Regions from separate parts of the Pseudonocardia sp. ICBG601 genome, predicted to be linked through region 1. Evidence: predicted binding sites of a transcription regulator. Region 1 holds the regulator's gene; each other region holds the start of a gene.
The links. Region 1 encodes LexA, which represses DNA repair genes until DNA is damaged. Its sites were predicted from a motif close to CGAACACGTGTTCG; they were not measured.
Positions count from the first base shown of each region.

Region 1 (9,229 bases):
GGTGGGCCGGGTGGGCTCGGCACCCTGTCCTGCAGCGTCGGTCGCGTGGGTCTCGGACACCGGTAGGTCCTCCTCGTTCGGCCCGCCGCGGGGGCGGGCGCCCCGGTGCGGATGTCCGTCCGGGGCCGTGCGCGCACCGGGCCCCTCGCGCGGTGCGGAGGCCGGAACGGCGATTCAAGCAGGTCCACCGCCCTCGGGGGAACCGCGTGCCCCCCGGCCGGGTACGGGCGTCGCGGCGGGGGAGCGCTGATTACCCTCGGATCCCGTGCCCGCCGCGATCGCCGTCCTGCCCCAGCCCCCGCTCCTCGTCCCCGCCCTGAGCGGCGACGCGGCGGTCGAGACCGAGGGGCTGCGCGAGGCCGTCGCCACCGCCGTGGCGGGTCTGGCCGCGGCCGCGGACAGCTGGGTCGTCGTCGGCGCCGATCCCGGCGGGCGGCGCACCGTCGCCCCGGGTACCCGGGGCACCTTCGCCGGCTACGGCCGCGACGTCCCCGTCGCGCTGCCCGGCCCGGACGGCCCCGACGAGGGCGCGGAGCTGCCGCTCCCGCTGCTGGTCGCGGCCTGGGCGGCGGCGCCGGCCGGGGTCGGGTCGGCGCGCGGCGAGCTCGTCGCGCCGGACACCCCGGCCGCCGACTGCCTGGCGCTGGGCGCGGAGCTCGCCGGTGAGGGGGTCGGGCTGCTCGTCGTCGGTGACGGCGCGGCCAAGCACACCGCGAAGGCCCCCGGCGGGTTCGACGGCCGCGCCGAGGCGTTCGACGCCGTCGTCGCCGCTGCGTTCGACGCCGGTGACCCCGAGGCGCTCGCCCGGCTCGACCCGGACGGCGCCGCCGCGCTCTGGGCGTCCGGCCGCGCGCCGTGGCAGGTGCTGGCCGGTGCCGCGCGCGGGCGGGCCTGGACGGCGGCGCACCGGCACACCTCGATGCCCTACGGCGTCGCCTACCACGTGGCGCTGTGGGAACCGGCGTGAGCGCCCCTCCGTCGACGGCACCGCCGCTGGTGGTCGTGGTCGGGCCGACCGCGACCGGCAAGTCGGACCTGGGCCTGGAGCTGGCGCTGGCGCTGGACGGGGAGGTCGTCAACGCCGACGCGATGCAGCTCTACCGCGGCCTGGACGTCGGCACCGCGAAGCTCGCCCCGCACGAGCGGCGCGGCGTCGTCCACCACCAGCTCGACGTCCTCGACGTCACCGAGACCGCCTCGGTCGCGGCCTACCAGCGCGAGGCCCGCGGGGTCGTCGAGGAGCTGCGTGCCGCCGGGCGCACCCCGGTGCTCGTCGGCGGCTCGGGGCTCTACGTGCAGGCCGTGCTGGACGAGCTGGAGTTCCCGGGCACCGACCCGGAGCTGCGCGCCGCGCTGGAGGCCGAGCTGGAACGCGACGGGTCCGGCGCGCTGCACGCCCGCCTCGCCGCGGTCGACCCGGCCGCCGCGGAGCAGGTGCTGCCCTCCAACGGGCGGCGGATCGTCCGCGCGCTCGAGGTGATCGCGCTGACCGGCCGGCCGTTCCGGGCGACGCTGCCCGGCGCGGGCACCCCCCGCTACGACGCCGTGCTGTTCGGCGTGGACCGCGACGTCGCCGAGCTCGACGAGCGCGTCGCGCTGCGGGTGGACCGGATGCTCGACGACGGTCTGGTCGACGAGACCCGCGCCCTGCTCCGCCACGGGCTGGCGCAGGGCCGCACCGCGTCCCGCGCGCTGGGCTACCGGCAGGTGATCGAGGCCCTCGACCGCGACCCCGCCCACCCCGACCTCGCCGGCGTCCGGGAGGAGACGGTCCGGGCGACCCGGCGGTTCGTGCGCCGCCAGCGCTCCTGGTTCCGCCGCGACCGCCGCATCCACTGGCTCGACGGCGCCGACCCGGACCTGGTGGCCTCGGCGCGCGCGGTGCTCGCTCGTAGGCTGGTGGCATGACCGGCGGTATCGCGTTCAGCAAGGGGCACGGCACGCAGAACGACTTCGTGGTGCTGCCCGACCCGGACGCCGCGCTCGACCTCACCCCGGCCCGCGTCGCCGCGCTGTGCGACCGCCGCCGCGGCCTCGGTGCGGACGGGGTGCTGCGGGTCGTGCGCTGGGCGAAGCTCGCCGGGGAGCCCGGCGTCGGTGAGCCCGCCGACGGCGTCGAGTGGTTCATGGACTACCGCAACGCCGACGGCTCGCTCGCCGAGATGTGCGGCAACGGCCTGCGCGTGTTCGCCCGCTACCTGCACGAGCGCGGCTGGGCCACCGGCGGCCCGGTCGGCACCCGCAACGGGGTGCTCGACACCGCGGTCGGGCCGGACGGGGTCTCGGTCGGGCTCGGGACGGTCGGCGTCGGCCCGGCGTCGGTCGCCACCAGCGGCGACGCGCGTTTCGACGGCATCGCCCTCGACGTCGGCAACCCGCACCTGGCCTGCGTCACCGCGGCCGACCCGGACACCCTCGACCTGACCCGCGCGCCCTCGTTCGACCCGGCGCTGTTCCCGAACGGGGTGAACGTCGAATTCCTGACCCCGCTGGACGGTCCCGCCGACGGCGGCCGCATCCGGATGCGGGTGCACGAGCGCGGGGTGGGGGAGACCCGCTCCTGCGGCACCGGGACCGTCGCCGCCGCCGTCGCCGCGCTGCGGCACGCCGGGCACCCCGCCGGCGACGTGCAGGTCACCGTCCCGGGCGGGCTGCTGCGGGTGACGGTGGAGGCGGGTACCGACGAGCGGACCGGGCCCACGACGCTGCACGGCCCGGCCGTGCTGCTCGCGTCCGGGGAGCTGGACCGCGCGTGGTGGGACGCGCCCGCCTGAGCATCGCGAATCCGGGCGGACACGGGCCCCGCGACGTGGGAGGATGGCGTCAAGATGACTGATGCCCACACGCACCCCTCCGTGACCCCCTCCACGTCGAACCCGGTTCCGACGGGTGGCGAGCTCGACCTGGAGGAGCGCACGTCGCTGCGCCGGATCCACGGGCTGTCCACCGAGCTCACCGACATCACCGAGGTCGAGTACCGCAAGCTCCAGCTGGAGCGGGTCGTGCTCGTCGGCGTCTGGACCGAGGGCACGGCCGAGCAGGCCGAGAACTCGATGACCGAGCTGGCCCGCCTCGCCGAGACCGCCGGTTCCGAGGTGATGGACGGCCTCGTCCAGCGCCGCTCCAGCCCGGACCCGGCCACGTTCATCGGCTCCGGCAAGGTCGAGGAGCTGCTCGGGACCGTCCGCGCCACCGGCGCCGACACCGTGATCTGCGACGGCGAGCTCTCGCCCGGCCAGCTCCGTCAGCTGGAGGAGCGGCTCAAGGTCAAGGTCATCGACCGGACCGCGCTGATCCTCGACATCTTCGCCCAGCACGCCCGTTCCCGGGACGGCAAGGCCCAGGTCGAGCTCGCGCAGCTGTCCTACCTGCTGCCGCGGCTGCGCGGCTGGGGTGAGGCGCTGTCCCGGCAGGTCGGTGGCCGCGCCGCGGGCGGTGTCGGTATCGGTGGCCGTGGCCCCGGTGAGACGAAGATCGAGCTGGACCGGCGCCGGATCCGCGCGCGCATGTCGAAGCTGCGCCGCGAGATCGGTGCGATGCGCCAGGTCCGCGAGACCCAGCGCGGCAGCCGTCGCCGCAACGAGATCCCCTCGGTCGCGATCGTCGGCTACACCAACGCGGGCAAGTCGAGCCTGCTCAACCAGCTCACCGACGCCGGGGTGCTGGTGCAGGACGCGCTGTTCGCGACGCTGGACCCGACCACCCGCAAGGCGCAGACGCCCGACGGGCACGACTACACCCTCACCGACACCGTCGGGTTCGTGCGGCACCTGCCGCACCAGCTCGTCGAGGCGTTCCGCTCCACGCTGGAGGAGGCCGCCCGGGCCGACCTGCTGGTGCACGTCGTCGACGGGTCCGACCCGCTGCCCGACGACCAGATCGCCGCGGTCCGCCAGGTGCTCGTCGAGGTCGGGGAGGCCGCGGGCGACACGATGCCGCCCGAGCTGCTCGTGATCAACAAGACCGACGCGGCCGGTGACCTCGCGCTGGCCCGGCTGCGGCACGCCCAGCCGGACGCGGTGTTCGTCTCCGCGCACAGCGGCGCCGGGATCCCGCAGCTCCGGGAGCGCATCGCCGAGCGCCTGCCGCGCCCGGAGTACGAGGTCGACCTCCTGCTGCCCTACACCGAGGGTGCGCTGGTCGCGCGGCTGCACGACGACGGCGAGATCCTCGCCGAGGAGCACACCGCCGACGGCACCCGGATCCGGGCGCGGGTGAAGCCCGAGCTGGGCACCGCGGTGCTGCCGTTCGCGGTGGCGGGCTCGGCCCTGCCGACCGGGACCGGCACCGACCTGCCGGCGACGGCGGCGGGCCACTGAGCGTCCCACCGGCCGGGCGAGCGGGTCCCGGGGTCGTGGCCCGCCGCCTGACCGCGGTCCTCTGCCTGTCCGGTGCGCTCACGGGTGCGGCCGCGCCGCCGCCCGGGGCGACCCCGGTCTGCTCGATCGACGACCCGCGGCTGGAGGAGCTGTCCGGGCTGGTCGCCGAGGGCCCGCCCGGCGCGGCCCCGCAGCGCTACCACGCCATCGTCGACGGCGGCGGGACCGCGCGGGCGTTCACCCTGGACCCGGCCGGCTGCGCGGTCACCGGCACCCGGCAGGCCGACGTCGCGGTCACCGACGTCGAGGACCTCGGCCTCGGACCGGGCGGGGAGCTCTGGCTCGCCGACACCGGCGACAACGGGGCGCAGCGCGGGTCGGTCCGGCTCGTCGTGCTGCCCCCGGTCGGGCCGCCACGGGTGCACGACCTGATCTACCCCGACGGTCCGCGCGACGTCGAGGCCCTGCTGGTCGGCGACGACGGCGTGCCCCTGCTGGTCGACAAGACCACCGGGGCCGCCGGGGTCTACCGGCCCGCCGCTCCGCTGCGCGACGGCGGGGACCCCGTGGAGCTGCGCCGGGTGGCCCAGGTCGTGCTGCCCTGGTCCGGCACCGGCGGCGGGCCGCTCGGGGCCGCCGGGTCGCGCACGGTCACCGGCGGCGGGGTCTCGCCGGCCGGGGCCGAGGGCGGGCGCGCCGCCGTGCTGCGGACCTACACCGACGCCTGGGTGTTCCCGCTGCCCGCCGGCGGACCGGCGACGGCGGACGCGCTGGTCGAGGCCCTGGGCGGGGCACCGCTGCCGGTGCCGCTGCCGGGGGAGGCCCAGGGTGAGGCGGTCGCCCCGGACGGCCGGGGCGCGTTGCACTCCGGGAGCGAGGCGCGGGGCCTGACCGCGGCGGCGATCACGGTCGTCCCGGGCGCGGTGACCGCGGCGACCGTTCCGCGGGCACCGGTCGTGCCCCAGCCCGCCGAAGTGCCGGAGTACCGCACGTACCCGTCGTGGCTGCCCGCCGCGGGCGGGGCCGCGGCGCTCGGGACGCTGCTGGTCGCCGGCGCCGTCGCGATGTCCCTGCACGGACGGCGCCGCCGGTCCCGCTGACCGCGGGACGGGGCGCCGTCCGCGACGGTCAGAGGCGGCGCAGGACCGCCACGACGCGGCCGAGGATCGACGCGTCGTCACCCGGGATCGGGTCGTAGGCGTCGTTCGCGGGCATCAGCCAGATGTGCCCGTCCTTGCGGCGGAACGTCTTCACGGTCGCCTCGCCGTCGATCATCGCGGCCACGACCTCGCCCTGCTCGGCCACCGGCTGCTGGCGCACGACGACCCAGTCGCCGTCGGTGATCGCGGCGTCGACCATCGAGTCGCCCTTGACGTTGAGCAGGAACAGCGTGCCCTCGCCGACGATCTCGCGCGGCAGCGGGAACACGTCCTGCACGGCCTGCTCGGCCAGGATCGGGCCACCGGCGGCGATGTCGCCGATGAGCGGCACGAACGCCGGCGCCGGCCGCGCGGAACGCAGGTCGGCGGTGTCGGTGTCGGAGTCGGTCCCGTCGGTACCGGCGATCTGCTCCGGGCTGCGGACGTCGACCGCGCGGGTGCGGTTCGGGTCGCGCCGGAGGAAGCCCTTGCGCTCCAGGGTGCGGAGCTGGTGGTGCACCGACGAGGTGGACGTGAGGCCCACCGCGTCACCGATCTCGCGGACGCTGGGCGGGTAGCCGTACCGGTCCACCCAGTCCCGGATGACGGCCAGGACCTTCTTCTGCCGCGGGGTCAGGCCGCGGGTGTCGGCCGCGGGGTCGGGGAACTCCCGGACCTTCGCGGATCCCCGGTCCGCGGCGGTGCCGGTCACGCCGGGACCACCGTGTCCGGTGTCGTCCGCTGCCATCGCATTCGCCTCCTCGGGGTACTTACGGCGACGACCCTAGCCGCCGCGGGCCCGTTCGCCAAACATGCGTTCGAAGTCGCCCGGGGCGTGTCGTGGATTCCGTCGGGCCGCGGTGGTACAACATCGCACAGGCGTTCGATCGAACACTGGTTCGATCGAACGCGGTCCGCGTCGCCGCCCGGCCGCGCGGGGGAGACCGGCAGCGGGAACGGCAGCGGGGGTGGCGATCGTGGGTACGGCGGTCATCGGGGACGTGACGGTCATCGGGCGGGTCCCGGTGCGCACCACGACCGACGGGGTGCGTCCCGGCCCGGCGCCGGGCGTCGTGCGCCGTGCGGTGGCCGCGTCGGGTGTCCTGCTCGCCTCGGCGGCCGCGGTCGTCGCGCTCGGGGTGCTCGCCGACGTCGCGGTCGCCACCCAGGGCCCGGCCGGGCCGCCCGCGGTCGGCGCACCACGCTGAGAACGTCCCGGCACGGGCGACGACCTGCGGGAACGCAGTTGTTGTCGGTGCCGGGTGCTACACCGCTCGTACGCCCGTTCGACCGGGCTCGGGGAAGGGCCGGTCGGGAGCGGGGGAGACGAGACCGTCCGGGGGACGGGCGGTCCGACGGCAGGAGGAACCATGCGAGAGCTCGACGAGCGGATCCGCGACCACGGCGCGGTCGGCTGCCTGACCGGCGCCCCGGCGCCCGGCACCCCCACCTCGCGCGCCCGGCGCGCCGCCCGGGAGCGGGTGCGGGCCGCCGACGGCCTCGCTGGTGCGGCCGGTGCCGGCTCGTCGGCCGCCGCCCGCGCGGCCCACCGGTGGGCCGCCCACGGGGCGCGCGAGCGCGCACTGACCGAGTCGGTCGCCCGCCATCCCGCCGCCCGTTCCCGGCGCACCCCGGTGCCCGGTCCCTCGGGGGCCGGTCCCGCCGGCGGTCCGAACCTCGCCGTCCGGACGCCCCGCTGCACCACCGCGGACCCGGCCCCGGGGGCGACGGCGACCCTGACGCGGCCCGCACCGGCCGCGGCGCCGGCCCGTACGCGGTCGGTGGCCGTGCCGGCACCGCGCACCGTCCGTCCGCCGTCCCGGCGCTGCCTGGTCCCGGCGCGCCCGCGCCCGGCCCGCAGCCGCGCCCGCGGTCGCCTGGAGCGGTTCCTCACCGGGGTCGCGGCCCTGCTGTGCGCGACGACCGCGGTGGTGGCGCTCGGGCTGCTGGGCGACGCGGCGGCGGGCTGGAACGCCCCCGCGGCCGCCGTGCCGTCGGTCGGCGCCGTGCGCTGACCTCGGCCGGCGCCGCGCCCGGGGCGCGCACGGCTGTGCGCCGCGCGGCGGGGCGGTCCGAGGTGGTGACGGTGCGGAGCGGCGGACGCCGTGTCGGCGTGGCATCGGGTGACGGCGTGCGCGGGGATGGCGCACGGGTGTCGGGGCGCGGTCGCCGGGATGTCGTCGGAGGAGTCGGCGACGTGCCGCCGGGCGCGTCCGCAGGGCGTGTCCCCGCATCGGGTGGCCGCCGGTCGCGGTCCCTGCGGCGCGACGGACGGCGCCGCCCGCGACGTTCCTCGGCGCCACCAGCGCCGATGCCCCGCTCCATGATCGTCGGCGACGGACCGGTCGCGGAACGTGGTGTGCGAGGCTCGGATCCCGATCGGGCGAAGCTCGGCGTGGCGTGGGCCCCGGGATGGCGTACCCCTAGATGTAGGGGTTACATTGGTGTCGTTCCGCCACTGGTTGGGGGGACTGATCGCTGCGGAGAGTTTCCGGAACGTCACGGAAGAGGGGTGTGAGCGTCCATGCGCTGCCCGTTCTGCCGACACCCGGACTCCCGCGTGATCGACTCCCGGACCGCCGACGACGGGACATGCACCCGCCGGCGCCGGTCCTGCACCTCGTGCGGACGACGGTTCACCACGGTCGAGGAGGCCGTGCTCGCCGTCGTCAAGCGCAGCGGGGTGACCGAACCCTTCAGCCGGCAGAAGGTCGTCGGCGGGGTTCGGCGGGCGTGCCAGGGCCGGCCGGTCGACGAGGACGACCTGCAACAGCTCGCCCACCGGGTCGAGGAGACGGTGCGGGCGCGCGGGGCGGCGGAGCTTCCCAGCCACGAGGTCGGGCTGGCGATCCTCGGGCCGCTGCGTGAGCTCGACGAGGTCGCGTACCTGCGGTTCGCGAGTGTCTATCGGTCCTTCTCCTCCATCGAGGACTTCGAGAAGGAGATCGCCGACCTGCGTTCGGCGGCTGCCGGGGAAGCAGCCGACGACGAGGCCGGCCACCACCCGGACGGCTGAGCGGCGCGTCGTCGTCGCCGGTCGTACCGGGAAGAGAGCCGTCCGCGCACCCCAGCGTGCGGGCGGAGAAGCGTCGGATGTGCGGAGGCAGTTCATGACCGAGACCGTCGGGGGCCCGACGACAGACACCGGTGAGAGCGCGGCGGCCAAGCCGTCGCGTGGCCGCGGGAAGACCGGCGCCAAGCGCGCGCCCGGCCTGACCGTGCAGCGTGTCTTCACCACCGAAGGGGTCCACCCCTACGAGGAGGTGGAGTGGGAGCGCCGCGACGTCGTCATGACGAACTGGCGCGACGGCACCGTCAACTTCGAGCAGCGCGGCGTCGAGTTCCCGCGCAGCTGGTCGGTCAACGCCACCAACATCGTCACCAGCAAGTACTTCCGCGGCGCGGTGGGCTCGGACACCCGTGAGTCCAGCCTCAAGCAGCTCGTCGAGCGGGTCGTCGGCACCTACAAGCGGGCCGGTCTCGAGCACGGCTACTTCGCCACCGACGGCGACGCCGAGATCTTCGACCACGAGCTGACCTGGATGCTGATCCACCAGGTGTTCAGCTTCAACTCGCCGGTGTGGTTCAACGTCGGCACCGCCAGCCCGCAGCAGGTCAGCGCCTGCTTCATCCTCTCGGTCGACGACACCATGGAGTCGATCCTGAACTGGTACCGCGAGGAGGGCCTGATCTTCAAGGGCGGCTCCGGTGCCGGCCTGAACCTCTCGCGCATCCGCTCGTCGAAGGAGCTGCTGTCCTCCGGCGGCACCG
Region 1 covers NZ_JAHLJA010000002.1:841,374-850,602, forward strand. Annotated here, with positions in the region: gene KPL57_RS03950 (hypothetical protein) at 266-967, shown strand; gene miaA (tRNA (adenosine(37)-N6)-dimethylallyltransferase MiaA) at 964-1,908, shown strand; gene dapF (diaminopimelate epimerase) at 1,905-2,774, shown strand; gene hflX (GTPase HflX) at 2,829-4,319, shown strand; gene KPL57_RS03970 (hypothetical protein) at 4,355-5,419, shown strand; gene lexA (transcriptional repressor LexA) at 5,448-6,206, opposite strand; gene KPL57_RS03980 (hypothetical protein) at 6,436-6,666, shown strand; gene KPL57_RS03985 (hypothetical protein) at 6,829-7,473, shown strand; gene nrdR (transcriptional regulator NrdR) at 7,983-8,474, shown strand; gene KPL57_RS03995 (vitamin B12-dependent ribonucleotide reductase) at 8,569-9,229, shown strand, end outside.

Region 2 (9,229 bases), on a different contig from region 1:
CTGCTGGCCGAGGGTGCGGGCGGCGCACGGGGTGTCGCGGTGGGTGGCGGCGAGCGCGGCCGCGGCGTCGGCGCAGGCGGTGAGGTCGGCGACGACGCGGTGCCCGGCCCGGCGGGTGAGCAGCATCAGCGCGGTGTCCATGACGTCCTGGCTGGTGGCACCCGGATGCACCGCCCGCTCGGCGCCGGGCTGGATCCGCGCCGCGGCCGCCTTGAGCCGCTTGACCAGCGGGATCACCGGGTTACCGCCCTCGACCGACTCGGCGGCCAGCGCGTGCGGGTCGACGCCCGCGACGGCGGCGACGGCGCGTTCCACCGCGTCGGCGTCGTGCTCGGTGACCGCGCCCTGCTCGGCGGCGACCGCCGAGAGCGCCAGCTCGACCTCCAGCAGGGCGGCGATCCACGCGCCGTCGTCGAGCAGGCCGTCGACCCGGTCGGTGCCGGACAGCGGCCCGAGCAGTGTGTTCGCCATGCGTACAAGCGTACGGCCTGCGACCGTCGGGGAGAAGGGACGGCCGGGTCACCCGGGAGGCAGAATGACCCGACGTGCTGACCCACATCCTGCTCGACCTCGACGGCACCCTCGTCGACTCCGCCCCCGGCATCCTCGGCTCGATGCGCCGCGCGATCGACGAGGTGGGCCTGGACGTCCCCGAGTCCGCGCTCGGCACGCACCTGCTCGGCCCGCCGCTCTACCGCAGCCTGCCCCCGATCCTCGGCGACGAGGGCACCGCCGCCGTGCTGCCGGTGTACCGGCGCCTCTACGGCGACGAGGACGGCTGCCTGGACTGCACGCCCTACCCCGGCGTCCCGGACCTGCTGCGTGCCCTGTCCGCGGCCGGCGTGACGATGGCCCTGGCCACCAGCAAGGGCGAGACCTCGGCGCGCAAGATCCTCGCCCACCACGGCTGGACCGACCTGTTCACCGAGATCGTCGGCGACACCCGCGCCGCGGACCGGCCGACCAAGGGCGCCGTCGTCGCCGAGGCGCTGCGCCGGCTCGGGTCGCCCTCGGGTGCGGACGAGCCGCTGATGGTCGGCGACCGGCTGCACGACGTCGAGGGCGCCGCCGAGCACGGCCTCCGCTGCGTCGGGGCGGGCTGGGGCTACGCCGAGCCGGGCGAGCTTGAGGCCGCGGGCGCCACGACGGTGTACGCCTCCGCCGACGAGCTGCGGACGGCACTGCTCGGCCTCTGAGCTGCGACGTCCGGGTGAACCGGGCACCGACGGCCGCGCATCTGCGGCCGTCGGCAGGGGTCGTGTCCTCAGCTGAGGAGCGCTCTCGCGGGCCCGTCCGTTCGGGCCGTGCGCGTCGAACGGACGGGCCGATATACACCGGACATGACGGTCGCCGCGCTCTACCGCTATCCGGTCAAGTCGATGCTCGGGGAGTCCCTGACCCGGGCCACCATCACCGAACGAGGACTGCTGGGCGACCGCGCCTACGCGGTGCTCGACACGGAGACCGGGAGCATCGCCAGCGCCAAGGTGCCCAAGCGCTGGCTCGGTCTGCTCAGCTTCTCGGCCCGGTTCGTCGCCGAGCCGGTGACCGGGGAGCCGCTGCCGCCGGTCGAGATCACCTTCCCGGACGGCTCGGTCCTGCCCAGCGACGACGAGGGCCTGGACACCGCGCTGTCCGCCGCGCTCGGCCGGGACGTGTCGCTGATCTCGGTGCCGCCGGAGGGCAGCTACTTCGAGGAGCTGTGGCCCGACATCGAGGGCCTCACCCCGCAGCAGCTCGCGCCGCGCAAGCTCATCGAGGACACGACGACCCGGCACGAGGACTCCGGCGAGGTCATCAGCCGGTTCGACATCTCCGCGTTCGGGGCGCCGGGCACGTTCTTCGACCTGTCGTCGCTGCACGTCCTCACCGAGTCCACCCTCGACCGGCTCCGTGAGCTCGCGCCGGAGGCGACCTTCGACCCGCTGCGCTACCGGCCGAACCTCGTGCTCCGCGCCGACTCCTCCCCCGACGGCGGCCCCGGCTTCGTCGAGAACGACTGGCCGGGCAGCACGTCGACGATCGGCGACGAGGCCCGCGTCACCTTCTCCTTCGCCACCATGCGGTGCGTCATGACGACGCTCGCCCAGGGCGACCTGCCTAACGACCCGGACACCCTGCGCACGATCGCGAAGAACAACCGCATCGAGATCCCGCAGGTCGGCGGGGTCTGGGCCTGTGCGGGCGTGTACGCCGAGGTCGCCGCGGGCGGGGAGATCGCCGTCGGGGACCCGCACACCGCCCCCGCCCCGGCCTGACCACCACCCGCCCGGCCCGGCCCTCCGCACGGACGCCGCGCCCCCGGCGTCGCCGCGGGCCGGGCCGCGGGCCGCGCTGAGCCGCGGGGCGGTCGCCGAGATGCAGCTCAGCGGGGATGCGGGGCACCCCCGGCCCCGCTGAGCTGCATCTCGGCGCGGACGCCGCTCCGCATGTGTTCGCATAGCGAACGCTTGTGCGTCTGTCGTACGCCGCGTACCGTCGTCGGCGACGGAGGTGCGTGATGGACAAGGTGGTGGCATCCGCCGCGGACGCGGTCGCCGACATCGGCGACGGGGCGTCGCTCGCGGTCGGCGGGTTCGGCATGTCCGGGGTTCCGACGGTGCTGATCGCGGCGCTGCTGGAGCAGGGCGCGACGGACCTGGAGACGATCTCGAACAACCTGGGCGTCGACGGCTTCGGCCTCGGCACCCTGCTCGCCGCCGGGCGGATCCGGCGCACGATCGGCTCCTACGTCGGCAACAACAAGGAGTTCGCCCGCCAGTACCTGGCCGGCGAGCTGGAGCTGGAGCTGACCCCGCAGGGCACGCTCGCCGAGCGGCTGCGGGCCGGCGGCGCGGGCATCCCGGCGTTCTACACCCCGGCCGGGGTCGGGACGCTGGTCGCCGAGGGCGGGCTGCCCTGGCGCTACGCCTCCGACGGCTCGGTCGCCGTCGAGTCCCCAGCGAAGGAGACCCGCGAGTTCGACGGCGTGACCTACGTCCTCGAGCGCGCCCTCACCCCGGACTTCGCGCTGGTCCACGCCTGGAAGGGCGACCGGCACGGCAACCTGGTGTTCCGGCGCGCGGCGCGCAACTTCAACCCGGACTGCGCCGCGGCCGGGCGGACCACGATCGCCCAGGTCGAGCACCTGGTCGAGCCCGGGGAGATCGACCCCGACGCGGTGCACACCCCCGGCATCCACGTGCACCGCGTGCTGCACGTCCCCGGCGCCGAGAAGCCGGTCGAGTTCAGGACGGTGCGTTGACATGGCCCTCAACCGTGACGAGATGGCCGCCCGGGTCGCGGCCGAGCTGCCCGACGGCTCCTACGTCAACCTCGGCATCGGCATGCCGACCCTGGTGCCCGGGCACATCCCCGAGGGCCGGACGGTCGTCCTGCACTCGGAGAACGGGATCCTCGGCGTCGGCCCCTACCCCACCGACGACGAGGTCGACGCCGACCTCATCAACGCCGGCAAGGAGACCGTCACCGTCGCCGACGGCGCCGCCTTCTTCGGCTCGGCGGAGAGCTTCGGCCAGATCCGGGCCGGGAAGCTCGACGTCGCCGTCCTGGGCGGGATGGAGGTCGCCGCGAACGGCGACCTCGCGAACTGGGCGATCCCCGGCAAGATGATCAAGGGGATGGGCGGGGCGATGGACCTCGTCCACGGCGCGCGCTCGGTGATCGTGATGATGGACCACGTCTCCAAGGACGGGTCTCCCAAGATCGTCGAGCGGTGCTCGCTGCCGATCACCGGCCTGGGCTGCGTCACAAAGATCGTCACCGACCTGGCCGTGATCGACGTGACGCCGGACGGGCTCGAGCTGGTCGAGACCGCGCCCGGCGTCAGCGCCGACGAGGTGCGGGAGAAGACCGGCGCACCGCTGCGCTGACACCGCCCGCCGGGCGCACCCCCCTCGGTCGCGCCCGGCGGCGGCGCCGCCCTCAGGCGGGCTCGCCCGGCGTGACCGGCAGCCGGGACAGGCCCCGGACCAGTGTCGACTCGCGGTACTCGAGCTCGGACGGCTCGACGGCCAGCGCCAGGTCCGGCCGCTGGGCGATGAGCTTGCCGATCGCCACCCGGCCCTCGGTGCGCGCGAGCTGCGCGCCCAGGCAGAAGTGGATGCCGTGACCGAAGAACACCCCGGACGACGAGTCCCGGGTGATGTCGAGCCGCTCCGGGTCCTCCAGCCACTCCGGGTCCCGGTTCGCCGCGGCGAGCCCGAGCATGACGGTCGACCCGGCCGGGATGGTCACCCCGGAGTACTCGACGTCCTCGCTGGCGAACCGCATCGGGGCGTTCGAGACCGGGGACTCGAAGCGCAGGAACTCCTCCACCGCCGAGGTGATCAGCGACGGGTCGGCCTGCAGCCGGGCGCGCTGCTCGGGGTGGGTCAGCAGGGCGAGCACGCCGTTGCCGATCAGGTTGACCGTGGTCTCGTGCCCGGCGATGAGCAGCAGCGTCGCCATCGCGACGAGCTCCTCGGACGACAGGCGGTCGCCGTCGGCGTCGCTGACGGCGAGCAGGCCGGACAGCAGGGCGTCGTCGGGCTCGGTGCGCTTGTGCTCGATCAGCTCGGCGAGGTAGCCGTTCAGGCTGCCCATCGCGGCGAACTTCTCCTCCTGCGGAGAGTCGTCGACCATCACCGACGACCACGCGGAGAACCTGTCGCGGTCCTCGGCCGGGACGCCCAGCAGCTCGCAGATGACCAGCACCGGGACGAGGAACGCGTACTGGCGCATGAGGTCGACGGGGCCCTCGGCGGGCAGCGCGTCGAGCAGCTCCTGGGTGATCTCCTCGACCCGGGGCTGCAGGTCGTTCATCCGCCGCACGGTGAACGAGCGGCCGACGAGCTTGCGCAGCCGGGTGTGGTCCGGCGGGTCCATCAGGATCATCATCGGGATCGGCGCGGCCGGCTGGCCCTCGCGCTGGTCGGCGGGGAGCGTGTACCGCCAGTCCTTGCTCAGCCGCGGGTCGACGAACGCCGCGCGGACATCGGCGTAGCGGCTGATCAGCCACGCCTTCCCGTCCGGCAGTGCGAGCTCACGCACCGGCTCCTCGGTGCGCAGGGCCGCGTAGGCGGGGTGCGGGTCGGTCCAGAAGTCGCCCGAGAACAGGTCGTGCGTCTCGGTGCCGGTGGTGGTCAGCGCCATGGGGACCATGGTGCCAGCCATGGGTAAGCAGCCGCTTACGTCAGTCGTGTGACCGAGCACACAGCGGGGTCGAGGTCGACGTCGGCCGGGGCCGGGTGGCCCAGGACGACCGACGCGGCCAGCGCCGCCAGCGCCGGGGCGGACTCGATGCCCGACCCGCCCTGCCCCGCGACGAAGAAGAAGCCCGGGTGCTCCGGGCGCGCGCCCAGCACCGGGGCGCGGTCGGGGGCGAAGGTCCGCAGCCCCGCCCACGCGGTCCGGACCGACCGCAGCCCGAGCGTGGTCACCGAGTCCACCCGGTCCAGGGCGAGGGCGACGTCGAGCTCCGCGGGCCGCGCGTCGCCCGGCTCGGCCGGGGTCTCGTCGGCCGGGGAGACCAGCACGATGTCCGCCTCGGCCTTGAGGTACCAGCGCTCCGCGGCGTCGGCGATCATCGGCAGGACGGTACCGTCGACGGTGAGCACCGACGGGTCACCGACCGGGCAGGCGGCGATCGTGCGCCGGTACGGGGTCAACCCGGCGCCGGGCACACCGGCCAGCGCCGCCACCGCGTCGGCCCAGGCCCCGGCCGCATCGACGACCACTCCCGCCCGCACCCGGTGCCCGGCGGTCGTCGTCGCGCTCCAGCCGGAGCCGTCCCGGTCCAGCGCGGCCACCCGGGCGCCGCGCAGCACGGTGCCGCCGCGGGCGCGCAGCCCGCGCCGATAGCCGTCGTGCAGGGCCGCGGTGTCGACGTCGCAGGCACCGGCGGTCCACGCGGCCGCACGCGGGGCACGGCGCAGCACCGGCGCGCGTCGCCACGCCTGCGCGGGGTCCAGGGCGACCGGGGCGCCGGGCTCGCCGTGCTGCTCGCGCAGCGTCGTGGCGAGACGGTCGGCGGCCTGCTCGTCGTCGGCGAGGTGCAGGACCGGGCGCGGGGACAGCAGCGGCGGCGTCCCGAGCTGCTCGGGCAGCGCGGCGAACCGCGGCCCGGAGGCGTCGATCAGCGCGCGGAACGGGCCGGAGCCGTGACCGGGGATGTAGGTGGCGGCCGAGCGGGCGGTGGAGTGGACCGGCAGGTCCTGCTCGGCCTCGGTCAGCACGACGCGGGCGTGCGCGGCCAGCTCCCACGCGACCGACACCCCGGCGATGCCGCCGCCGACCACCAGCACGTCCGCCGTCTCCATGCCCGCGACGATAGGTCGGCGGCACCGGGGAAAACCGGTGGCCCCGGCCCGGGCGGTCGTCGTAGCGTCGCCGCCATGCTGATCCGGTTCCTCTGAGCGGCCCGCGGAGTCGACCTCCGCGCCCCCGCCGCCGGCCCGTGACGTCCACCGGGCCCGGAACCGTCGCCGCCCTCGTGCGGCCCTTCCGGCGTCCCCGCGCGTCACCGGCCCTCCGCACCCGGTCCGAGTCCGACCCGATGCTCCGAGGAGGTCGTATGCCCACGACCCGCCACACCCCTGTCCCCACCGCCGACACCGGTCCCGCCGGGGCGCCCACGCCCGCCAACCGCGCCGAGCGGCGCGCGGCGAAGCGCGGCCGGTCCGGCGCCCCGGGCGGCCCGGCGGTACCGCGCACGGCGGGGCCGGCCCCGCAGGCCCGCCCGGCCCACGTCCGCACGGACTTCGCCGCCCGCCGCAGCGGCTGAGGGCACGGGCACGATCACGGATCGGGCACCGGGGACGTCGGCAGGCGACCCTCCGCGTGCCCGATCCGTGATCACTCCCGGCGGTGCGGCCCGGTGCGGGGGCGACGTGGAAGGCTGGACGCCGTGACCGTCACCGTCTGGTGGGCCGCCCCGGCCGATCCCGGCGACCGCGCCGACCTCGTCGCGCTGCTGGACGCCCATGAACGCGAGCGGCTCCGCGCACTGCGCAGGCCCGAGGACCGTGCCCGCTACCTCGCCGCGCACGCCCTGGCCCGGCTCGTGCTCGCCGAGCGGCTCGACGCCGACCCCGCCGCGCTCGTCCTGGACCGCACCTGTCGCTGCGGGGAGCCGCACGGCAAGCCGCGCCTGGCCGGGCGCGGCGACGACCCCGGCTTCTCGCTGACCCACTCCGGCGCGCTGGTCGGCGTCGCGGTCGGGACCGGCCCGGTCGGCGTCGACGTCGAGGCGCACCGCCCGCTGTCCGGCCTCGACGGCCTGGTCCGGCACGCCCTCTCCCCCGCCGAGCTCGCCGCGGGCACGCCCGACGGCACCGGGTTCCTGGTCACCTGGACCCGCAAGGAGGCGCTGCTCAAGGCCACCGGCGAGGGCCTGTCGAGCCCGATGGACGCGATCACGCTGTCCCCGCCGCACGCCCCGGCCCGGGTGCTGGGCTGGACCGGCACCGGCGGGAGCTGGTGGGTCGCCGACGTCGCCACCGGTCTCGCCGACCACCCGGGCGCCGTCGCCGGGGCGGGACCGGTGGCCCCGGCCGTCGCCGTCGCCGACGGCGACGCGGTCCTGTCGGTGCGCCGGGGCACGATGCACGGGTGATGGTGAGGTGACCGCGGCGGCCGACCGCTGGGTGCTGCATCTGGACATGGACGCGTTCTTCGCCTCCGTCGAGCAGCTGACCCGGCCCACGCTGGCCGACCGGCCGGTCCTGGTCGGCGGCGCGGGAGCGCGCGGCGTCGTCGCGGGGGCGAGCTACCAGGCGCGGGTGTTCGGGGCCCGCTCGGCGATGCCGATGGGCCAGGCGCGGCGGCGCTGCCCGCACGCGACCGTCCTGCCGCCCCGGTTCTCGCTGTACAAGGCGCTGTCCGACGAGGTCATGGCCGTCCTCGGCGAGTTCTCCCCGGTGCTCGAGCCGGTCTCGGTCGACGAGGCGTTCGTGGAGCCGCCCGACCTGGTGGGGGCCTCCCCGGACCGGGTGCGGGAGTGGGGCACCCGGCTGCGCGACGCGGTGCGCGAGCGCACCGGGCTGCCCGCCTCGGTGGGCGCCGGGTCGGGCAAGCAGGTCGCGAAGATCGCCTCCGAGCTGGCCAAGCCGGACGGGCTGCGGGTGATCGCCCACGCCGAGCAGGCCACCGTGCTCGACCCGCTCCCGGTGCGGTCGTTGTGGGGCATCGGGCCGGTCTCCGGCGAGGCGCTGCGGAAGATCGGGATCGAGACGATCGGACAGCTCGCCGCGATGGACGCCCGCGAGGTCGCCGGGGTGCTGGGCGGCGCCGTCGGGTCCGAGCTGCACCGCCTGGCGCGCGGCATCGACGACCGTCCGGTCGCCCCGCGCGGCGCGGCCAAGCAGATCAGCGCGGAGACGACCTTCGACGCCGACCTGACCGCGATGAGCGCGGTGCACACCGCGGTGGAGTCGATCTGCGTCGCCGTGCACCGGCGCCTGGTCGCCGACGGCCGGACCGCCCGCACCGTCACGGTGAAGGCGCGGACGGGGGACTTCACCACCCACACCCGGTCCGAGACGACCCCCTTCGGGACCCGGGACCTGGCGACCCTGGTCGCGGTGGCCCGGCGGCTGGCCGAGGGCGCCGTCGGCGAGGGCGGGGTGCGGCTGCTGGGGGTGTCGGTGTCCGGCTTCGGCGACGAGCCGCCACTGGCGCTGTTCGACGCGGTGCCCTCGGAGAGCGGGTGGACGACGGCCCCGGCCCCCGACTCCGCGCCCGCGGCCGCCGGCCCGGCCGCGGCGGCGGGGGTGACCGTGCTCGACGCACCCCCGGAGAGCGACGCAGCCACCGGGACCGGCGCGACCGTGGAGCCCGGCGACGTGCCCGGCCCGCTCCGCCCGGACCGGCCCGACCGCGAACCCGACCCGGACCGGCCCTGGCGCGCCGGCGACGACGTCGCCCACCCCGAGCACGGCCACGGCTGGGTCCAGGGCGCCGGGCACGGGCGGGTCACCGTGCGGTTCGAGACCGCGCTCACCGGCCCCGGACGCACCCGCACGCTCGACGCCGCCGACCCGGACCTCACCCGGGCCGACCCGCTGGGCAGCTGGCGGGCCTGAGCCCGGGCCCCGTGCGGGCTCAGCCGATCAGCGGGCTGCGGTGCGGCGGTGCGACGCGGCTGCCCTCGGCGACCCGGGCGCGCAGCGCGGGGGCGGTGCGGGCCAGCCCGTCGAGGACGGCGCCGAGCGCGGCGTCGCCCGCGGGGTCGCCCCCGACCAGCAGCACC
Region 2 covers NZ_JAHLJA010000152.1:396,046-405,274, forward strand. Annotated here, with positions in the region: gene KPL57_RS52220 (lyase family protein) at 1-471, opposite strand, end outside; gene KPL57_RS52225 (HAD hydrolase-like protein) at 546-1,196, shown strand; gene KPL57_RS52230 (MOSC domain-containing protein) at 1,341-2,258, shown strand; gene KPL57_RS52235 (CoA transferase subunit A) at 2,501-3,244, shown strand; gene KPL57_RS52240 (3-oxoacid CoA-transferase subunit B) at 3,246-3,872, shown strand; gene KPL57_RS52245 (cytochrome P450) at 3,925-5,133, opposite strand; gene KPL57_RS52250 (FAD-binding oxidoreductase) at 5,169-6,299, opposite strand; gene KPL57_RS52255 (hypothetical protein) at 6,554-6,763, shown strand; gene KPL57_RS52260 (4'-phosphopantetheinyl transferase superfamily protein) at 6,887-7,594, shown strand; gene KPL57_RS52265 (DNA polymerase IV) at 7,641-9,062, shown strand; gene KPL57_RS52270 (hypothetical protein) at 9,082-9,229, opposite strand, start outside.
Region 2: KPL57_RS52235 (CoA transferase subunit A) is a predicted target of LexA. The motif match lies at 2,444-2,457, and genes of this name have one in related genera.

Region 3 (9,229 bases), on a different contig from region 1:
GACAGCAACCGCGCGGCCCCGGCCACCGCCGCGACCGCGCCGGGAGTCGACTGCGGATCGGTCATCGAAGGGGACCCTACCCTTCGGAGAGCGCGCGGTCCGCGCCCCGACGACGGGATCCGCGACGGGCCAGCACCAGCACCGCGGCCGCCGCACCGATGGCGCCCACCAGGTTGACCCCCAGCTGCAGCACCGACTGTGCCGCCTCGCTCCAGCGTCCCTCGATCACCGCGACCGAGGCGTAGGCGGCGGCCGGGACGGTCGTCACCGAGATGAACACCCCGACCAGCGCCGACGAGCGCGCCGAGGTCAGCGAGAGCATCCCGGCCGCCCCGGCGAGCACGGCGACGACCAGCGAGAACGGCCCCACCTCGTAGATGAAGTCCATCTGCTCGAGACCGTCGAGCCCGGCGGAGGACAACCAGCCGAGCAGGTCGAACACCAGGGTCGCGACGGCGGTGACGGCCATCGCCAGCGGGAACCCGGCGGCGAGCGCGAGCGCACCGCGCGAGACCAGGTCGCGGCGGCGCAGCACCAGCCCGATCGCCATCGCCGCCATCGGGCCGAACTCCGGGCCCAGCACCATCGCCCCGACCACCGTGACCGGTGAGTCGGTGACCGCGCCGACGGCGGCGAGCAGGCAGGCGATGGTGAGGAAGGTCAGGAACGTCGCGGACAGCCGCGACTCCTCACCGGTGCGCTGGATCAGCTCGTCCCAGACGACGGCGTCGGCCCCGTCCCCCGGCGCGGCCTCCTCGGCGGCGTCGGCCCGGTCGGACAGCACCGTGTCGAGCTGTTCGAGGGTGATGCCGCCGTCGTGGTCGACGCCGAGGTCGGCGAGCCGGCCCAGCAGGTCGTCGGCGCACTCCCGGGCGACGTCGGCCTCGACCAGGTCACCGGCCGGGTGCACCGCCACCCCGGGGTGGACCACCAGGTGGGCCACCCCGGGTTCGGCGTCGAGGACGCTGCGGACCTCGACCGTCCGCCCGGGTGGGCAGACCACCCGCAGGTGCAGCACCTACGCGGCCGGGCCGGGCTTCTCCGGGGCGCGCTCGGGCTTCGCGTCGACGCCCGCCTCCTTGCGCTGGGCGGCGGTGATCGGCGCGGGGGCCTGGGTCAGCGGGTCGAACCCGCCACCGGTCTTCGGGAACGCGATGACCTCGCGGATCGAGTCGACGCCGGCGAGCAGCGCGGTGATCCGGTCCCAGCCGAACGCGATCCCGCCGTGCGGCGGCGGGCCGAACGAGAAGGCGTCGAGCAGGAAGCCGAACTTCTCCTGCGCCTCCTCCGCGGACAGGCCCATGATCTCGAAGACGCGCTTCTGCACGTCGGCCGAGTGGATACGGATCGAGCCACCGCCGATCTCGTTGCCGTTGCAGACGATGTCGTAGGCGTAGGCCAGGGCGTTGCCCGGGTCCTTCTCGAAGGTGTCGATCCACTCCGGGGTCGGCGAGGTGAACGCGTGGTGCAGCGCGGTCCACGCACCGCCGCCGACGGCGACGTCGTCGGTGTCGGCGGCCGACTCGAACAGCGGCGCGTCGACGATCCAGACGAACGACCAGGCCGACTCGTCGATCACACCGGTCCGCCGCGCGATCTCGCCCCGGGCCGCACCGAGCAGCGCGCGGGCCTCGGCGGGCTTGCCGGCGGCGAAGAAGATGCAGTCGCCGGGGTTCGCGCCGACGGCCTCGGCCAGCCCGGACCGCTCGGCCTCGGACAGGTTCTTGACGACGGGGCCGCGCTCGTCGACCTGGCCGTCCTCACCGATCAGCACGTAGGCCAGGCCGCGGGCGCCGCGCTGCTTGGCCCACTCCTGCCAGCCGTCGAGCACCTTGCGGGGCTGCGACGCCCCGCCCGGCATGACGACGGCGCCGACGTAGGGGTTCTGGAAGACCCGGAACCCGGTGCCCGCGAAGTACGACGTGAGCTCGGTGAGCTCGATGTCGAAGCGCAGGTCGGGCTTGTCCGAGCCGTAGCGGGCCATCGCCTCGGCGTAGGGCATCCGGCGGATCGGGGCCTCGATCTCATACCCGACGAGGCGCCACAGCGCGGTGAGGACCTTCTCGGCGAGTGCGATGACGTCGTCCTGCTCGACGAAGCTCATCTCGATGTCGAGCTGGGTGAACTCCGGCTGGCGGTCGGCGCGGAAGTCCTCGTCCCGGTAGCAGCGCGCGATCTGGTAGTACCGCTCCAGCCCGCCGACCATCAGCAGCTGCTTGAACAGCTGCGGGCTCTGCGGCAGCGCGTACCAGGAGCCGGGGCGCAGCCGGGCCGGGACGACGAAGTCGCGCGCACCCTCCGGGGTGGACCGGGTCAGGGTCGGCGTCTCGACCTCGATGAAGTCCTCGGCGGCGAGCACGTCGCGGGCGGCCTTGTTCACGTCGCTGCGCAGCTTCATCGCCGCGGCGGGCCCGGAACGGCGCAGGTCCAGGTAGCGGTGGGAGAGCCGGATCTCCTCGCCGACGCCGGTGTGCTCGTCGATCGGGAACGGCAGCGGCGCGGACTCCGACAGCACGGTCAGCTCGGTGACCGTGACCTCGATGTCGCCGGTCGGCAGGTCGGAGTTCTCGTTGCCCGCGGGACGGCGGACGACCTCGCCGACGACCTGGATGCAGAACTCGGAGCGCAGCCGGTGGGCCCGCTCGGCCATCTCGCCCTCGCGGAACACGACCTGGGCCGATCCGGAGCGGTCCCGCAGGTCGATGAAGATCACGCCACCGTGATCGCGGCGGCGGGCCACCCATCCGGCGAGGGTCACGGTCTGGCCGGCGTTCTCGGCACGCAGCGTGCCGACGGGGTGGGTTCGCATCACGGCGGTCAAGGCTATCGGCACCCCCCGGGCCGCCTGCCACCAGGTTTCCGGCGGGTTCTCACAGCAGGCTCAGCTGCCCGTCGCCGGGCTCCGCCGCCCGCGGCGCCGCGACCGGCTGCCGGGTCCACCCCGGGTCGCGCGGGTTCGGTTCGGGCCGGTCCAGGCCGTGCCGGGCCAGCAGCGGGGCGACCCGCCGGGCCAGAGCCCCGCGGTGGTCCCGGGTGGCGTAGGCCCCGCCGCGGTAGAGCCGCTCGTAGCGCGGCAACAGCGCGGGGTGGGTCCGCCCCAGCCAGGCCAGGAACCACTCCCGGGTCCCGGGACGCAGGTGCAGCGCGAGCACCGTGGCCCGGCTCGCCCCGGCGGCGGCGATCTCGCCCAGCAGGGCGTCGAGCGCCTCGGTGGAGTCGGTCAGCCACGGCAGCACCGGGGCCACCATGACCCCGCAGGGCAGGCCGGCGTCGGTGATCCGGCGGACCAGGTCGAGGCGGGCCCGCGGGCTCGGGGTGCCCGGCTCCAGGTGCGACTGCAGCTCCCGGTCCAGCAGCGCGATCGACACCCCGGTGCCGACGCGGACGTCGGCGTTCGCGGCCGCGAGCAGCGGAAGGTCCCGGCCCAGCACGGTGCCCTTGGTGAGGATGGAGAACGGCGTGCCGGAGCGGGCCAGCGCGGTGATCACCCCGGGCATCAGCCGGTAGCGGCCCTCCGCCCGCTGGTAGGGGTCGGTGTTGGTGCCCATCGCGACGTGCTCGCGCCGCCACGACGGCCGGGCCAGCTCCCGCTCCAGCACCCGCGCGACGTTCACCTTGACCACGATCTGGGAGTCGAAGTCCGCGCCCGCGTCGAGGTCGAGGTAGGTGTGGGTGTTGCGGGCGAAGCAGTTGTGGCTGACCACCCCGGCGGCGACGAAGTCCCCCGTGCCGGTGGTGATGTCGACCATCGGGCGGAGGGTGCCGGTGTCGCGGACCGCCACCACCCGCGGCGCTCCCCCGGGCGGCTCCTCGACGCGGGCACCGCCGACGTCGCGCACCCGGGCCACGGCCGGGTCGGTCACCGCGACCAGCCGCAGCTGCTCGGCGACCCCGCCCAGCACCCGCAGCGCCCGCACCCCGGGCCGGGCCGACGGCTCCGAGGCCACCCGGAACCCGAGCCGGCGCAGCGCGTCGACGCAGGCGCGGGCGAGCTCCTCGTCGCCGGGCACGATCCGCAGCACCCCGGCGGAGACCTCACCGCAGGCGTCGACGATCCCGCCGACGAACCCGGCCGACCAGCCGCGGGCGGGCCGCTGCGGCCAGGCCGTCGGCGACGGCGCGGGTGCCGCGAGCATCCCGGCGGCCACAGGCACCGGCCGTGCGGTCAGCAGGTGGTGGGCGCGGGCGAGCGCCTCCAGCTCGACCCAGCCGGTCGGGAACGGCTCGGCCCGCACCCGGCCGCGCACCGCGTCGGCCCGGACCAGCCCGCAGAGCCAGCCCTCGGCGTACCCGTCGGGCCGGGGCCCGCCCGGGACCGCGGCCGCACCGGGCCCGACCAGCGCCGTCCCCGGGCTCAGGTGCGGCCGGTCCGCCGAGGACCGGCAACGCCCCGGGCGCACGTGCGCCCAGCCGGAGGTGGTGAGGAAGCGGTGCTCGGCGGAGGTGACGAGCCGCGTGCCGTCGTCGAGGGTCACCTCCTGGGCACGGCGCCGCGTCGACCAGCGCGCGAGCACCGGGGTCCGGACGAAGCGGCGCCGCCCGCCGCCGTCGGTGACGGTGCCGACCACCTCGTCCCCCGGGCGCAGCTCCCCGATGGGCCGCGACCGGCCGTCGGCGGTGAGCACCGGGGTGTCCGGGACGAGGCAGTAGGTGCAGGCGTGCGAGCAGCCGCGGTAGGGGTTGACCGTCCAGCCGAACGGCACCGGCGACGACGACGGCACCCGGTTCAGCACCGAGCGCGCCTCGACCTCGTGGAACACCGTGTCCGCGAACCCGGGCGTGCGCACCGAGCGCAGCAACCCCCGCATCCCCGGCAGCGCCGTCGCGTTCCCGACACCGTCCGCCCCGACCTGCTGTCCGTCCCATCGCACCGCTCCAGTCGAACACAAGTTCGAACCTTGGACAACCGGTCGTCGCCGGGCGGTCGCGTCCGGGCGAACGGCACCCCGCCAGGCGAAGATCGTTTGCAAGGATGCGGACGTGCCCCCGCCCCCGCCCGTCCCGCGCGACCCGTCCGCCCCCGACGGCGGGCGGCCCGCCGCCCCGCGGACGGGTGGGCGGCGGCGCGCCGAGGACCGGCCCCCGGGCGCCTCGGGCGGGCACCGGCTCCCGGCTGGCGAACCGGCGCGACACCGGGCACGTCAGGCACCCTCCCCGCGCCGTCCGGCCCCCGTGGAGAACCGCCCCGGGCCCGCACCGGCGGGCGGCGCGGCGGCGGACCCCGCCGACGGCACCGAGACCGGTCCGATCCCCCACCCCGGGCACCCGGGCGGCTGGGGCGACTGCCCCGGCCAGGCCGACCTCGGCGCGACACCCGGCCCGCCGGCCCCGCCCGACCCCGGCCGGGGACACGGGCAGGGGCACCCACAGGGACACGGCCACGGACACGGACACGGACACGGCGCCGCCTCCCCCGCCGGGCGACGGGTGCGCAGGCTGCTGGTCGCGCTGCTCGTGCCGTGCGCGCTCGCGACGCTCGCCGGGGTGGCCCTGCTCTGGCCGGGCGCGACCCCGGTCCCGGAGATCCCGCCCACCCAGCAGGTGCACGGCACCGTCACCGCGGTGCAGGTCGCGGACTGCTCCCCCGGCGCCGGGGACCGTCGCTGCACCGGGGTGACGGTCGCACTGTCCGACGGACCGCGCGCCGGACGGGACCTGGTGCAGCTGGTGCCGAACGAGCCGTCGACGCCGCGGTTCGCGGTGGACGACCCGGTCACGCTGTCCTGGTCGGGCGCGAACCCCGACGACGCGGGCTCCTACCAGCTCGTGGACTTCCAGCGCGGCGCCCCGCTGGGGTGGCTGGCGGCGGCGTTCGCACTGGCCGTCGTCGTACTGGGGCGGCTGCGCGGGTTCGCGGCGCTGGTCAGCCTGGCGCTGAGCTTCGTCATCCTGCTGTGGTTCGTGCTGCCGGCGATCCTGTCCGGCGGCTCCCCGCTCGCGGTCGCCGTCACCGGCGCCTGCCTGATCATGTTCGTGGTGCTGTACCTGACCCACGGGTTCACCGCGCGGACCTCGTGCGCGGTGCTCGGCACGCTGGCCTCGCTCGCCCTGATCGGGGTGCTCGGCTACCTGTTCACCGTCACCTCGCGGCTCACCGGGCTCGACGACACCACCGCCACCCTGATCGGCACGCTCGGCCCCGGCGTGCCGATCGACCCGCGCGGCCTGGTGCTGGCCGGGCTGGTGATCGGCGCGCTCGGGGCGCTCGACGACGTCACCGTCACCCAGGCCTCCGCGGTGTGGGAACTGGGCGCGGCGAACCCCGAGCTGGGAGTGCGCGAGCTGTTCGCGGCCGGGATGCGGATCGGGCGCGACCACGTCGCGTCCGCGGTGAACACCCTGGTGCTGGCCTACGCCGGCGCCGCGCTCCCGCTGCTGCTGCTGTTCACGGTGGCGGCGGGCGGCGTGACCCAGGTGCTCACCAGCCAGGACGTGGCGACCGAGATCGTGCGGACCCTGGTGGGCAGCATCGGGCTGGTCGCCGCCGTCCCGGTGACGACCGGGCTGGCCGCGCTGGTCGTCGGCCGGCGCTGAGTCCGGTCCGGCGACCTAGCCGGCGGGCTGGAGCACGAAGTCGTAGCGGGCCTCGTACCAGGGGACCTCGCTGTGCCCGCCGTCCGGCGTGGGGCCGGGCTCGCGGCGGGTGAAGCCGACGACGAGCTCGCGCTTGACCCCGAACACGACGTCGGAGTCGAGGAACTCGGTGCCCTCCCGGAACAGGTGGGTGATCAGCGGCTCGTAGCCGGGCACGGCCAGCAGGAAGTGGATGTGCGCGGGCCGCATCGGGCTGATGTCGGTGCGCGAGACGAGGTCGCCGACGGGGCCGTCCATCGGGATCGCGTAACCGAGCGGGGCGATGGTGCGCAGGCAGTAGCCGCCGTCGTCGCCGGTGGTGTACTTCGCGCGCAGCCGGGCCTCGTCGACGTCGAGCTGGGCCTCGTAGGTGCCGTCGGCGTCGGACTGCCAGACGTCGAGGACGGCTCCGGTCACCGGGGTGCCGTCGAGCGCGCGGACGCTGCCGTGCACGAACAGCGGGTCGCCGGGCAGCCCGTCGGACATGTCCTCGCCGGAGGCCTTCTCCGGGGAGCCGTCGATGTGGAACGGGCCGAGCACCGTCGCCGGGGTCGCGGCCGGGGCGAGCCGGTGGTTCTGCTGGACGACGAGCATCGACAGCCCGAGCACGTCGGAGGCCAGGATGAACTCCTCGCGCTTGTCGTCGGAGATCTGCCCGGTGGCGGTCAGCCAGCGCACAGCGGCCATCCACTCGTCCTCGGTGAGGCGGGTCTCGCGGGCGAAGTCGTGCAGGTGCCGCACCAGGGCGGTCATCAGCTCGGCGGTGCGCGGATCGTGCGCGGTCGCCCAGCGCGCGACGGCGGCGTCGGTGATCGTGTCCTCGGTGACGGTGGCGGGCTGCGTCATCGCAGGTCTCCCTCGGGCTCGTACGGGTCGGGGTCGACGGACCGGTTGTGCAGGTCCACCGACAGGAAGATGTCGTTCGCGACGGGGTGGCGCAGCTCCTCGGCGAGCTGGCCGATCAGGCCCGCGGTGCGGGCGAGCAGGGCGAAGCCGCGCAGCAGCTCCAGCGGCAGCCCGAGGTCGGCGAGCGCGGCGCCGCAGACCCCGGCGCCGTTGAGCGGCAGGGTGCGGCCGAGAACCTGCGAATGCACCCGGCCGATCGCGGCGAACAGGCTCAGGTGGTCGCCGAGCAGGCCCTCCTCGGCGGCGATCGCGAACAGCCGCGGGGTGCGGGGGTCGCCGTCCTTGTGGACGTGGTGGCCCAGGCCCGGCACGAACCGCTTCGCCGCCCGCTGGGCGGTGACGATCTCCAGCGCGACGGCGTCCCAGCCGTCGTCGGTGGTCGGGCGCTCGGCGGGCAGGTGGTCGTGCAGGAAGCGGCCGCAGTCCTCGGTGACGCCGAGGAAGCGCGACCCGCCCCCGAGCAGCCCGGCGGCGAGCGCGCCCTGCACCGAGTCCGGCGCGGACAGGTGGGTGAGCCGGGTGACGATCGCGGTCGGGGTGAACCCGTGGTCGGCCAGCGCGGCCAGCACCGCCTCGAACACCCGGGTCTCGCCGGGGGTGGGCCGGCGCTGGGTGGCGAGCCAGAACGCGAGCTCGCCGAACCCGACCGAGCCCATGACGTCGTCGGCGAGGTCGTGGCCGAGCAGGGTGATGGTGTCCTTCGTCGAGGCACCCAGGGCGGTCGGGTAGGTCATGAGTCGAGCCACTTCCTCAGGTCGGCGCCGTGCTCGTCGAGCCGCGGCGGGGGGAGCCGGTAGACGGCCGGGGTGGCGGAGAACCGGACCGGGTGCCGGGTGGTGGGCACCGCGCGGTCGCCCTCCCCGACGGTGACGACGGGGTCGAGCCCGAAGCGCTCGGCCATCGCGAACCCGCCGTCGATGGTCTGGATCGGCCCGGAGGGCACGCCGGCGGCGGTGAGCAGCTCGAACCACTCGACGGCACCCTTCGTCGCGAGCCGCTCGACCAGCAGCGGGCGCAGCTCCTCCCGGTTGACCGTGCGGTCGGCGTTGCGGGCGAAGCGCGGGTCGTCGGCGAGGGCGGGGACCTCGAGCACGCCGCAGAGCTTGCGGAACTGGGCGTCGTTGCCCGCGGCGACGATCAGGTCGTCGTCGGCGGTGGGCATCGGCTCGTAGGGGAACACCGAGGGGTGGGCGTTGCCCATCCGGTAGGGCACCGTCCCGCCGGCGACCCAGGCGGAGCTGTGGTTGACCAGCCCGGTCAGCGCGGAGGACAGCAGGTTGACCTCGACGTGCTGACCGGCGCCGGTGCGGTCGCGGTGGCGCAGCGCGGCGAGGACGCCGATTGCGGCGTGGTTGCCGGCCATCACGTCGAACACCGAGATGCCCGCGCGGTACGGCGGCCCGTCCGGGCCGCCGGTGAGGCTCATCAGCCCGGACATCGCCTGCACCATGAGGTCGTAGCCGGGGACGTGCGCGCCCGCGCCGGAGCCGAACCCGGAGATCGAGGCGTAGACCACACCGGGGTTGTCGGCGGCGACGGCCTCGTAGTCCAGCCCGAAGCGGGCCATCCCGCCGGGCCGCAGGTTCTCGATGACGACGTCGGCGCGGCGGGCGAGCTCGCGGGCCGCGGCGAGGTCGCCGGGGTCGCGCAGGTCGAGCGCGATCGACCGCTTCCCCCGGTTGATGCCGAGGTAGTAGGTGGCCTCGCCGTCGCGCTCGGGCGGGGTCCAGGTGCGGGTGTCGTCGCCCGC
Region 3 covers NZ_JAHLJA010000150.1:836,999-846,227, forward strand. Annotated here, with positions in the region: gene KPL57_RS49560 (hypothetical protein) at 1-65, opposite strand, end outside; gene KPL57_RS49565 (DUF389 domain-containing protein) at 77-1,018, opposite strand; gene aspS (aspartate--tRNA ligase) at 1,019-2,812, opposite strand; gene KPL57_RS49575 (intein-containing Rv2578c family radical SAM protein) at 2,871-4,871, opposite strand; gene KPL57_RS70860 (YibE/F family protein) at 5,173-6,534, shown strand; gene KPL57_RS49585 (dioxygenase) at 6,550-7,419, opposite strand; gene KPL57_RS49590 (citryl-CoA lyase) at 7,416-8,213, opposite strand; gene KPL57_RS49595 (CaiB/BaiF CoA-transferase family protein) at 8,210-9,229, opposite strand, start outside.
Region 3: KPL57_RS49575 (intein-containing Rv2578c family radical SAM protein) is a predicted target of LexA. The motif match lies at 4,881-4,894, and genes of this name have one in related genera.